3 regions of the Bradyrhizobium sp. Ses1 genome follow, and region 1 is predicted to be linked to each of the others. Evidence: predicted binding sites of a transcription regulator. Region 1 holds the regulator's gene; each other region holds the start of a gene.
The links. Region 1 encodes LexA, which represses DNA repair genes until DNA is damaged. Its sites were predicted from a motif close to TGTTCNNNNTGTGTTCNG; they were not measured.

Region 1 (4,211 bases):
GCGCCTGCCGCTTTATGCGTTCTCGAACACCAATCCGCCTCATATCGAGCATTTCTCGACAGCCTATTCGGACGTGCTCGGCCACTTCCGTCAGATCTTCTTCTCCTCGACGATCGGGCTACGGAAACCTGACGCGGACGCCTATGATTACGTGATAAAGGCGATCGGCGTGCCGGCTTCGCGCATCGTGTTCTTCGACGATTCCGCCGAGAACATTCGCGGCGCACGGGCGATAGGTCTCACGGCCATTCACGTCACATCGCCGGATGATGTGACGAACGCGCTTGTCGCGCTCGGAATTTAGGAGTTGCCCGTGGCACTGATGCCGGTCGCCGATGCGCTTGCCGCGGTCCTCGCCGGCGCGGAACCATTGCCGGAAGAGATGGTCGCGCTCGATGCCGCCTATCACCGCACGCTTGCCCGTGACGTCGCGGCAAAACGTACTCAGCCGCCACTCGCGATGTCGGCGATGGATGGCTATGCGGTGCGATCCGCCGACGCCGCCGACTTGAGCGCGCGGCTGAAGGTGATCGGCGAAGTCGCCGCGGGCCGGCCGTTCGGTCGGGAACTTGGTCCGCGGGAAGCGGCACGGATCTTCACCGGAGGCGTCATTCCCGCCGGCGCCGATGCGGTCGTGATCCAGGAGGACGCCCAGGTCGATGGCGATCACATCACCATCACCGAGGCCGCTGTCGCCGGGCGGCATATCCGGCCCGCCGGCGTCGATTTCCGCGAGGGTGACGTGCTGCTCAGGCGCGGAAGCCGGCTGACCGACCGCGCGCTGTCGCTGGCGGCGTCGATGAACTATCCGGAACTCCCCGTGCGGCGCCGACCCAAGGTCGCCGTGCTCGCGACCGGCGACGAACTCGTGATGCCGGGCACCTCTCCGGGTCCAGGCCAGATCGTCTATTCCAACGGCTATGCGCTGCGGGCGATGGCGCGTGCGGAAGGCGCTGAAGCGATCGATCTGGGGGTCGCCGCCGACACGGTTGCCGCCACCACTGACGGCATCCGCCGCGCGCATGCCGCGGGCGCCGACATCCTCATCACCACCGGCGGCGCCTCGGTCGGCGACCATGACCTCGTGAAGCCGTCGCTTGAGGCCGAGGGCGTGACCATGGCGTTCTGGAAGATCGCGATGCGGCCGGGCAAGCCGATGATGCATGGCCGGCTCGGCGCGATGCGAGTGATCGGCCTGCCCGGCAATCCGGTGTCGTCCTATGTCTGCGCCTATCTGTTCCTGGTGCCGTTGATTCGGGCCCTGCTCGGCCGCTCGGCGATTCATCACGTGACGGAAAGCGCCCTGCTCGGCCGCGATCTCGCCGCCAACGATCAGCGCGAAGATTATCTTCGTGCGCTACTCGAAGAGCGCGACGACGGCACGCTGATCGCAACGCCGGTCACCAAGCAAGACAGTTCGCTGCTTGGGAATCTCACTGCGGCGCAGGCACTTGTGATCCGTCCGCCATTCGCGCCAGCCGCAGCAAAAGGCGCGCCTTGCGACATCCTCCGATTGCCCGAATGACGCTGCGACCAGCATCTGCCGGAGCATCTCTGGTCGCGTTCACCAGAAATTAAGTGGTTGCGGAACACATATCGAACATATAGTGTCCGTTCATGATTTGTTTCGAAACTCGCTGTCTACGAATGGGAGTGCGTGACTCCCGAGATCAGCTCTTCTCAAGTCTCGGATCGAACGACGCTACCAACCGGGGGAATGCTCGCGATGCTTACGCGCAAACAGTATGAACTTCTGCGTTTCATCAACGAACGGCTGAAAGAGGCCGGCGTGCCTCCTTCCTTCGACGAGATGAAGGACGCGCTCGACCTGCGCTCGAAGTCCGGCATCCACCGCCTGATCACGGCGCTGGAGGAACGGGGCTTCATCCGCCGCCTGCCGAACCGCGCCCGCGCGATCGAGGTGATCAAACTGCCTGAGCTCTCCGCTGCCGGCAACGGCCGCCGCGGCTTCACGCCGAGCGTCATCGAGGGCACGCTCGGCAAGCGCACGACCAGCGCGGCCGTGGCCGAAGACGATGGCAACCGTCCCGTCGCCGTTCCCGTGATGGGCCGGATCGCGGCGGGTACGCCGATCGAGGCGCTGCAGACCCGCAGCCACACCATCAGCGTGCCGCCCGACATGCTCGGCTCCGGCGAGCATTATGCGCTCGAGGTGCGCGGCGATTCCATGGTCGAGGCCGGCATCCTCGACGGCGACATGGCGCTGATCCAGCGTAACGACACCGCCAACACCGGCGACATCGTGGTGGCGCTGATCGATGAGGAGGAAGCGACGCTGAAGCGCTTCCGTCGCCGCGGCGCGTCAATCGCGCTTGAGCCTGCCAATGCGGCCTACGAAGTCCGCATCCTGCCGCCGAACCGGGTGCGGATCCAGGGCAAGCTGATCGGGCTTTATCGCAAGTACTGAGCCGACGAGGACGCAGCAGCTCGTCTGGTACTTTGGTGGGTGATCTGCCCTCAAGGACACTGACAAGAACGATTTAGAGTGATTAGAATAAGAGCCCCGGTAAGTTCGCCGGGGCACTCTCGGTGCAAGGAGATGTGCGGCAGCGCCTCCTATCGTGTTTGTGAACGGCTAGAGGGCGCGGGCCGTACAAATGCCAAGAACGGAGCAGAGGCTTATAAGTTATCGTCCACTCTGATAGAGGCCTGCGCCTCTTCCCAGGCACGGGTCGGCTATCTCGAATGAGGAGCAATCCGATGTGTGACTATAGCCTGCATGCCGTGGCGACGCGTCCCGCCCAAGTTGGAGAGACGCTTATCACCACCACCTTCCGCGGCACTTCGACCCGCGGCTTCGCTTCGGAAAGCGATCCGACGGTCGCAGTCTGCATGCTTCCCGGGACCGAACTCGCGTTCGCCGATAACGTCCGCTACGACAATCGCTGGATCTGGACCAAGACGACCGGCTTCCGTGTCGGCAAGTTCAACCAGATCGATGCGCATATTCGGGATCGTCATCACGACGCGATCGAATTCCCCGATGGCAGCCATGTGCTGGTGACCCAGCTCTGCGAAGGGCAGCGAGCGACCGTGCTGCAATTGCCAGTGACGCATCATGTTGCAGAGCCGGCACCGAAGGCGGTCGACCAGCGCCCCGCGCCGAACCCGCTGTTCATCGGCTGAGAGCTTCGGGCAGCGTGCGCCGCCGGTCTCGGCCGGCGGGACGTTGCCGCGGGTGAAAAGCAAAGTATTTCGAGCGGCCCCGGAGGCCATCCGGGGGCGCATGCGATTTTTTGTTGAACTATTCGCAAGGGGCATGATCGGTGGTCACCAAGATCACATGGCAAAAAGCCGGACGGGTGGCCCAGCCCGGCCGATACATGTTCAGGTTCGGCTGGCTCACCGTCGCAGCGGAAGATCTCGCGATCTGGGAGCGATTTCCGGATGCGAGTTTCACGCTCGTGCAAGTGCCGTCGCATTCGGGCGGTCCGGACGAATTTCGGCTCGGCGCCTTCGAGCTGCCGGCCAACGCCGGTGGAGATTGACGGGAGCGCTCAGTCTTCCGGCTGCAGGTCGGACTCGGACGGGGTCGCATCGATGGCGCGCGGCGCGGGTGCCCCTTGGATCCGGATCGTGGTCTCGGGTTCGCCTTCGCCTGACACCGCAGGCGACCACGGCCGGTCGAGGCCGGCAGGCTTGACCGCATCGATGACGAAGCCGTTCCGGTTCCGCCGCAGCGCCAGCCCGCCCTGCCGCCGCAGGCGCTCGGCATCGATGACCGCCGCCGCACAGCCTTGTGGCACCGGCCGTGCGGTCACGATCAGCACCGCCCGTTCGCAATCGTCCGCGAGCGCCTCGGATCGCTGCGTGAGCGCAACGAACGCGCCGCCCGCGGCCGGGGTCACGCAGCCGCCCTCATCGCATGAGACGCCCTCCGTGAGCGACGGGTCGCTTGCAGTGCGAGCATCGGCATCCGCGGCAAGCCACTCCTTGGCGAGAAACGCGTCCTTCGCGGTGCGCATCAGGTGCAACCGCCCGTCACCGCCGCGAACGGCGACATTGCGGCCGTCGCCGGAAATCAGGATGTCGGGTTGCGGCGCCCTCACCGCCCAGACCACCGCAATGAGAAGCACCGCCGCGCCGGCGAAGCGCAGCGGCGTGCGCAACAGCCCGAGCAGGATGACGCCCAGGCTCGCGGCGATCAGCGGGCCGATCCCGAACGCACTGACGTGGCCGACTGCGCCCGG
Region 2 (4,211 bases), on a different contig from region 1:
GGCCGAAGGCGCAAGGCGCAACTGTTTAGGTTCACCACAGCCGTCATTCCGGGGCGCGACGAAGTCGCGAGCTATGATGTGCAATTGCACATCAGAGAATCCATTGGGCCGGTTGCGCAGGCGGCAAAATGGATTCCGGGTTCGCGCTGACGCGCGCCCCGGAATGACGCTGGTGGCAACATCAACGCTTGTGAATGACCTTCATCAGCCAATCCCACGACGCGCGCGTCATATCGCGATAAGCCTCGGCACGAAGCGCGTGCGCTCGCTTGATATAGAAGGCAAGCAGCTCCGGCGTGATGCGCCGCGCGGGATCGCGGCGCGTCAACTTCACAGCGTCCGCTCCCAGGTCTCGCCGACGAGGTCCTGCCCAAAGCTGCGGTGCGGCTCGCTTTTCACCAGCACGAAGCCCGCGTCCTGATAGATTTTTCGCGCGGCGATCAGGATGCTCTGGGTCCAGAGCGTGATCTTGCGGTAGCCGCAGGCCCTGGCGAAGCTGATGCATTCGCCAACCAGCCGCTTGCCGAGCCCCTGGCCGCGCCCGGCAGGGTCGATCAAGAGCAGCCTGAGCTTGGCGACGTCGTCGGAATGCCTGACCAGGAACACCGAGCCGACCGGCGCACCTTCGAGATCGGCGATCCAGCAGCGTTCGCGCGAGGCGTCGAACGAGGTCAGGAATTTTGCGACGATCTCGGCGACCAGCGCCTCGAAAGATGAATCGAAGCCGTATTCGCTGGCGTAGAGCGCGCCATGGCTCTGCGCCACCCAGCCCATATCGCCCGGCCGCGGATCGCGCAGCACCGCGCGCGGGGCTGCGGTCTCGCCGAGCAGCCGCTCGATCGTGCCCATTGCTCCGGTCAGGCGGACGCGATCGTCCGGCTGAAGCCGTGCCAGCATCGCCGCGACCTCGTCATGCGAGGTGCGGTTGATCCTGGCAAAGGTCTGCCGCCCCTTTGCGGTGAGGCCGAGCTGGTATTGCCGGCGGTCGGAGGCGAGCGGGCGTCGGGTCAAAAGCCCGTCCTCGTCGAATTTCTGCAGGATGCGGCTGAGATAGCCGGGATCGAGCCCGAGCTCGGTCCCGATCTCCTTTGCCGATATCTCCTCGCGATGGGCTAGCTCATAAAGCACCCGCGCCTCGCTGAGCGAGAACGGGCTTTTCAATAAATGCTGGTCGAGGACGCCGAGCTTGCGGGTGTAGAAGCGATTGAACGCCCGCACCGCGGCGATTTGGGTTTCGGAATCCGGCTCTGACATAGGGGCACCTCGATAGTTGCCATTGTCAAACAATTATTTGACTTTGGCAAGTATCAGGCGCTGTCATTCCGGGGCGCGCGAAGCGCGAGCTATGATGTGCAATTGCACATCAGAGAATCCATTTACCCACTTGGCTTGCGGCCCGATGGATTCCGGGCCTGCGCCTTTGGCGCATCCCGGAATGACGAGGGAAGCGTAAGGAACTACGCCACGATGATCCGGCTGCGCAGCATGGTGCGGGAGGAGCGGCCGAGCTGCCGCAATAGCCGCGCCTCGGAGCGGGGGGCATCCGGGCGGTAGCCGCCGAGCTGCTCATAGTGATCGCGCGCGATCAGGAGGCCCTGTTCGGCAGTCGGGCCGGTCAGCATGCGGGCGACGAACTTGAAGCTGTCCCGCAGGCGTGCGTCGGCATAGGGCGAGCGGGCGTAGCGGAAGATGCCGGCGCGCGGCCGGCCGCTCATCGCGACGCCCTGGATGAACTGGGCGGTCTCCTCGATCCAGCCGCTGTCGAGTACGGCGCCGGCATGCAGGAACATCAGCCAGGGCGAGCGCGCCTGACGGGCGCCGGCCGCCAGCGCTGCGGCGCGACTGCCGTCGAAGGCCATGAAGCGGCAGCCGGCGACATCGGCGACGCGCTCGATCACGTCGGTCTTGGCGCCGTCCTTGGCGCGATCGACCAGCAGTACCTCTTTCACGACCCCGGCCGCGGCGCCCGGAACCAGCGCCGCAAGAGTCGCGACCGCGGTCCGCTCGTCGCCTTCAGTCGGAATAATCACGCTCAGCATCAACAGCGGCTTCGTTGGCTCAAAATGGGTGGAAAGCTCGAAAATTGTTATCACCTTGTCACAATCAAAACAGCCGTAGGGGTGCAGTTTTTTGCGGCAGCGCCGCTGTGGAATTTCGCGAATGCGTTCTTGATTTGTTCTTGCGACGTGCTAGCTTCGGAGCATGAGCCGAGCATCCTCTCATGCCCTCAAGCACCCGCCGGTGACGGCGCCCTCCACACCGGCGGGTGCGCCCTCCGCGTTTCCCGAACTCGCGGTCGCGATCGAGCGCGAACGGCGGCGCGGCCGCGGCGCGCAATCCAATGCCAGCGGCCGTTACGAGGCCGAGGCGCGCGTTACGTTCGACGACGGCTGGCAGAGCCTGGAAGACCTGCCGCCGTTCAAGACCACTGTCTCGCTCGACACCTCGCGCAAGGTGATCGCGCGCAACGACTCGCCCGATATCGGCTTCGACCGCTCGATCAATCCGTACCGAGGTTGCGAGCATGGCTGCGTCTACTGCTTCGCGCGGCCGACCCATGCCTATCTCGGCCTGTCGCCAGGACTGGATTTCGAATCGAAGCTTTTGGCAAAACCTGATGCGCCGGCGCTGCTCGAGAAGGAACTCGCCGCGCCGGGCTATGAGCCGCGCATGATCGCGATCGGTACTAACACCGATCCGTACCAGCCGATCGAGCGCGAACACAAGATCATGCGCGGCATCCTCGAAACCCTGGAGCGCGCCGGCCATCCGGTCGGCATCGTCACCAAGTCGGCGCTGGTCGTGCGCGACATCGACATCCTGCAGCGGATGGCGAAGCGCAATCTGGTCAAGGTCGCGCTGTCGGTGACGACGCTCGATGCCAAATTGGCGCGCACCATGGAGCCGCGCGCCTCGACGCCGCCGAAGCGGCTGGAGGCGATCAAGCGACTTTCGGATGCCGGCATCCCCACCACCGTAATGGTGGCGCCCGTGATCCCCGCGCTGAACGATTCGGAGATCGAGCGCATCCTCGATGCGGCGGCGCATGCCGGCGCCAAGGAAGCAAGTTACGTGCTGCTGCGGCTGCCGCTGGAAGTGCGCGACCTGTTCCGGGAATGGCTGCTCGCGAACTACCCGGACCGCTACCGTCACGTCTTCACCCTGATCCGCGATATGCGCGGCGGGCGCGACTACGACTCGCAGTGGGGGACGCGGATGAAGGGCACCGGGCCGATGGCCTGGATGATCGGCCGCAGGTTCGAGATCGCCTGCGAGAAGCTCGGCCTGAACAAGCGCCGCTCGAAGCTGACGACCGACCATTTCGTCAAGCCCAAGCAGAGCGGCGAGCAGTTGAGGTTGTTTTAGGACCGTCATTGCGTCCCTCTCCGTCATTGCGAGGAGCCAACGGGTCCCGCCTCTGGCGGGCCCGATGACAGGCTCCGCGACGAAGCAATCCATATCTCCGCAAGCGGAGAGGTGGATTGCTTCGCTGCGCTCGCAATGACGGAGGAAAGATCGGAATGTCTGCCTCAAAAAGCTGAATAATGGGGACGAGCGCCGGGTTCCCGGTTGCGCGGCGGCGGCTGCTTCAGCACAGTCGCGCCCATGAGTCGGGACAAGTCTGAGAAGAAAAAGCCGGTCAAACCGGCAAAGGGCGTGATCGCTGTGACGCCGCCGAGCTTTCGGCGCGAGCGCGCGCTGATCAAGCGCGGGGTGTGGCCGATTGCCGGCTGCGACGAGGCCGGACGCGGTCCCTTGGCAGGTCCCGTGGTCGCCGCGGCCGTGGTGCTCGACCCGAAGCGGATTCCGAAAGGCATCGACGATTCGAAGCGGCTGACGGCGGAACGGCGCGAAGAGCTGTTTGAGCAGATCTGCGCGACGTCGGCGTTTGCGGTGGCTTTCGCTTCGCCGGCGCGAATCGATCGCGACAATATCCTGCGCGCCTCGCTCTGGGCGTTGGCGCGCGCCGTGCAGGCGCTGCCGGAGGCACCCAAGCATGTCTTCGTCGACGGCCGCGACAAGGTCGCCGTGACTTGCGACTGTGAGGCCGTGATCGGCGGTGACGGCATCGTGATGTCGATCGCAGCCGCTTCCATCATCGCCAAGGTGACGCGGGATCGGCTGATGTGCGCGCTGGCGCTGGATTGTCCCGGCTATGGCTTCGAACAGCACAAGGGCTATGCGGTGCCGGAACATCTGGAGGCGCTGGA
Region 3 (4,211 bases), on a different contig from region 1:
TGAAGAAGCCCGACCACATCACCGCGACTTCGGCCGGCAGCGAATGCGTGTAGATCACGGTCGCGACCGCGTTGGCGGTGTCGTGGAAGCCGTTGACGAATTCAAAGCCGAGCGCAATCAAGAGCGCAACGAACAGCAGGATGTAGGGCAAGAACGTGGTGACGCGGGTGCCGGTGGCATCGACGTCGGAATAGATGCTGTAGGCGACGAACAGCAACCCCGCCGCGAGGATGCCGAAGAAGAGGATCATCGTCAGCGGATTGAAGCCTTTATCGAGATTTGGCCTTGAAGCCGGCTGAATCGGTCTTTCGTCGCGTACTGAAGTATTGAGTGCAAAATCGGTCATTCTGAGGCCCCGTCGAAATACGGAAGGAGGCCCTTAGTCTTGACCATTGACTTGAAGGTTAGATGACAGCCGTAGTGTGCTTGAATGAAACGCGTGTCGCAACGGTGCTTGGGTGTTGCATCGATGATCGTCTGTCACGCGCGCTCGCGACACGAATGTTGACCATTCACATGACGAGCCATGCTCGTAGCGAAAGTGTGTGATGGATGTGTGATGGAGAGGAGCGGTCGCGCGCTGCCTGACGCCGGGGCTGTGGCGCCGTGGCAGCGCGTCGACCGCATGGGAACGTCATTGGCGTGAACAAGACGCCCCAAACTCCCCCTGTAATAGGGGAGTATTGTCCATCAATGTAAGGTTGTAAATAGATATCAGTGTTATCAACGGCTTGATATTTGCAGTGCTATGCATGGGGCCATGCTTATGCCGCAGCCCGCGCGCGTTTCCTCAACAGTTCCGCGGCGATCTTCAGATCCTCGACAAAGCGTTGATATTCCCGCGCTTTCGCATCCTCATCGGGCAGCCGCAGCAGATAGGAGGGATGCACCGTCACCAGCGCCTTGACGTCGTCGTCAAGATCGATCAGGCGGCCGCGGTTCTTGTTGATCGGCGTGAGCTTGTTGAACACGCATTGCGCAGCGGTCGCGCCCATCGCCACTACTAGGTCCGGTTTGATCGATGCGAGTTCCCGCTCATACCATTGGCGGCAGGCCTTGATCTCCGGCGTATTCGGCTTCTGGTGCAGGCGGATCTTGCCGCGCGGCACAAATTTGAAATGTTTCACCGCATTGGTGACGTAGACCTTTTTGCGGTCGATACCGGCTTCGTCAAGCGCGCGGTCGAGCATCAGGCCGGCGGGACCGACGAACGGTTTTCCGGCGATATCTTCCTTGTCGCCCGGCTGCTCGCCGACCAGCATCACCTGCGCGCTTTGCGGGCCTTCGCCGAACACGGTCTGGGTCGCATGCTCATAGAGATGGCAGGCGCGGCAATCGGCGGCTTCCTTCCGCAGCGCACTCAGTCGGTCGGCGTGGCGGATCATGGCGGGTTCCGGTGGCGTGGCGATTTCGCTTGTGGGCTTAATCGTCGAAGCCTCCGGCAGGTTCCTCGATTGCTTCGCTGCCGGGTTGAAGATCGTAGCGTAATGACGCTGCCAGATTTCCTCCAGCCGATTGCCTGCAGGCATCCCGGCCTCGCCGATACCAGGGGTGATCGACACCGCATGTCCATCCCAATGCGCGCAGACATCAGGTGTGAGGATCGACCAGGGCATGTCGGCGAAGCGGCTCGCGAAGAATGGCGCCGCCAGTTCCACGATATGATGCTGCGGCTCGAACCAGGCGACGAAATGCGATTTGTGCTCGCGCCCGATCTCGCGGAAGCGGATCGACGTCCGCATCCGCTGTGCCTCGTGATGCACGGCCTTCGCCATCGCATGGATGCGCGCGACATCAGGGTCGTCGGCGACGTCGAGCAGGTCATGGTCGCGGCGCAGGCGCCACAACAGGCGATAGAGCAGGGCAAAGCGCTTGGCATCGCGATGCAGGATTGCGGTTTTCGCCAGCTCGACGAATTTGGCCGGCACGCTGAACGTGCCATGCGGCGGCTCGAGCGGCGCTTCTGCCGCCGCTGTTTCCGGCAGATCGGGCCCGCGGCCGCGCACTGTCCAGGTCACGTTATCAGGCGTCACGTCATTCAATACCAGCGCCCGCGCCGTCGTGCGCCAGCCGTCGAAATCAGTCTCGTTGCCCAGGATGATGTGGTGCATGGCATCTGCTCCGCTCTCGTCATGCCCGGGCTTGACCCGGGCATCCACGCCTTCCTCACCAAGGAAAGAACGTGGATGGCCGGGACAAGCCCGGCCATGACGGCTCTCATGAATCGAGTTGATTTCATTCATGAATTTATCCCGTTACCAATCTGATTGACTCCTCCCGCGCAGTTGGCTTTATATTAGAACATACCATGAACAATTGGGCCAGCTTCTAGTTTCTCCCGGAAGCCGGCAGCGGCCCCGATATCTTCCTTAAGGAGCGGCGCATGACGAGCGCACGCCTGAGCACGCTTGCGTCCCTGCGTGGGCGCATCGAGCGCATTGAGACATCCAATGAAGCGCATCCGCTGCCGCGGATCGCGCTCGGTCATGCCGGCGCTGATGCGATGCTCAAGGGCGGCCTCGCGAAAGCCGCGGTGCACGAGGTGTTTGCCGAGGGGCACCAGGGCGCTTCCGCCACCGGTTTCATCGCAGGTCTTGCCGGCCGTCTTGCCGCGCGAAAGCCGCTGGTCTGGGTGCGGCAGGATTTTTCCGAAACCGAATCCGGCGCGCTGTCGATGAACGGTCTGTCCGAGCTTGGCCTCGATCCGCGTCTCCTCGTCACCGTGCGCGCCGCCGACATCGACAATGCCTTGCGCACCACGGCCGATGCGCTCGCCTGCGACGCGTTAGGCGCCGTCATCATGGAAGTCTGGGGCGAGTCCAAGCAGCTCGATTTGGTCGCGAGCCGCAAGCTGACGCTATCAGCGCAATCATCAGGCGTCCCCGCGCTGCTGCTGCGCCTCGCCGCAACGCCGCTTCCGTCCACCGCGGAAACCAGATGGATCGTGCGCGCGGCGCATTCGCCGCCGGGCGCCAGTTGGAGCGCGTGGGGCGCGCCTCTGTTCGATGCGCAGCTCGTTCGCAACCGTCATGGCCCGGTCGGGCGATGGATCATGGAATGGAAATGTGATGAGTGCCTTTTCAGTGAACCGTCGGCGTATCCTCAGCCTGTGGCTGCCGCGCCTGCCCATCGATCGGATCAAGCGGCAACTGGCGCGAAGCAGCGCCTCGCCAGTTGATCGCCACACGGACGCCGCACCTCCTCTCCCGCAAGCGGGGGAGGGCTGGGGTGGGGGTGCCTCCGCGAGTCACGCGGTCTCCTTGATCGAACCGGTATCGCCGCGAGTTCCCACCTCTCCCCAACGGGGAGAGGTCGACTTGCACATGGCCATGTGCAAGTCGGGTGAGGGGGCTCAGGTCCCGCGAGAGACCGCACCCCTCACCCGGATCGCATCTAACGATGCGATCCGACCTCTCCCTATGGGAGAGGTGAAGAAAGAGATCCCCAGCGTTGTCGTCATCAAGGAGCACAACGCGCTGGTGATCCACTCTCTCGACGACATCGCCGCGCGAAGCGGGCTGTCGACTGGCCTGCCACTCGCCAATGCCCGCGCGATCTGCCCGGAACTGACGGTCTATGATGCCGACGAGGTCGCGGATGCCAAAACGCTCAATGACATCGCCGACTGGTGCGACCGCTTCACACCTCTGGTGGCGCTCGATCCGCCCTACGGTCTCTTCCTCGATATCACCGGCTGCGCCCATCTGTTCGGCGGCGAACACGCGATGCTGCAGATCATCTGCGGCGCGCTCAGTCGGCGCGGCTTTGCCGTCAGCGGCGCGATCGCAGCCACCTCGGTTTGCGCCCGTACGCTGACGCGGCATTCGTCAGGCAGGATCATCGAGGATGGTGCGGAGGTCGAAGCTGTCAGCCCTTTGCCGATCTCGGCATTGGGCGCCGATGAGACGATCACCAAGGGCCTGCGCCGCGCCGGCTTGAAGACCATCGGCGATGTTGCTGCCCGCGCGCGCCATGAGATCGCGGCGCGTTTCGGCGCTGCCTTCACCACGCGGCTCGCGCACGCGCTGGGGCAGGGCGATGCGCCGATCAGCCCGCGCAAGCCATTGCCTGACTACATCGTCGAAAAGCGGTTTCCCGAGCCGGTCACAACCGAGCCCATGATCGCGCTGACGCTGCAGAACCTCGCCAAGATGCTGGTCCAGGCGATGGACAAGCAGGGCAAGGGCGCGCGGAAGCTGGAAGCAGGCTTC

Region 2: AC5ZG5_RS42700 (PA0069 family radical SAM protein) is a predicted target of LexA. The motif match lies at 2,164-2,181, and genes of this name have one in related genera.
Region 3: AC5ZG5_RS03070 (ImuA family protein) is a predicted target of LexA. The motif match lies at 2,298-2,315, and genes of this name have one in related genera.

The regions. Positions count from the first base shown of each region.
Region 1 is NZ_JCAMOQ010000005.1:163,147-167,357, reverse strand. Features, by position in the region: gene AC5ZG5_RS09095 (HAD-IA family hydrolase) at 1-304, shown strand, start outside; gene AC5ZG5_RS09090 (molybdopterin molybdotransferase MoeA) at 314-1,525, shown strand; gene lexA (transcriptional repressor LexA) at 1,727-2,428, shown strand; gene AC5ZG5_RS09080 (hypothetical protein) at 2,722-3,147, shown strand; gene AC5ZG5_RS09075 (hypothetical protein) at 3,288-3,509, shown strand; gene AC5ZG5_RS09070 (ComEC/Rec2 family competence protein) at 3,519-4,211, opposite strand, start outside.
Region 2 is NZ_JCAMOQ010000077.1:11,102-15,312, reverse strand. Features, by position in the region: gene moaB (molybdenum cofactor biosynthesis protein B) at 1-29, shown strand, start outside; gene AC5ZG5_RS42715 (RSP_7527 family protein) at 182-328, opposite strand; gene AC5ZG5_RS42710 (bifunctional helix-turn-helix transcriptional regulator/GNAT family N-acetyltransferase) at 331-1,254, opposite strand; gene AC5ZG5_RS42705 (glycosyltransferase) at 1,458-2,039, opposite strand; gene AC5ZG5_RS42700 (PA0069 family radical SAM protein) at 2,203-3,366, shown strand; gene rnhB (ribonuclease HII) at 3,607-4,211, shown strand, end outside.
Region 3 is NZ_JCAMOQ010000002.1:8,349-12,559, reverse strand. Features, by position in the region: gene AC5ZG5_RS03080 (inorganic phosphate transporter) at 1-346, opposite strand, end outside; gene AC5ZG5_RS03075 (UdgX family uracil-DNA binding protein) at 765-2,111, opposite strand; gene AC5ZG5_RS03070 (ImuA family protein) at 2,384-3,178, shown strand; gene AC5ZG5_RS03065 (Y-family DNA polymerase) at 3,420-4,211, shown strand, end outside.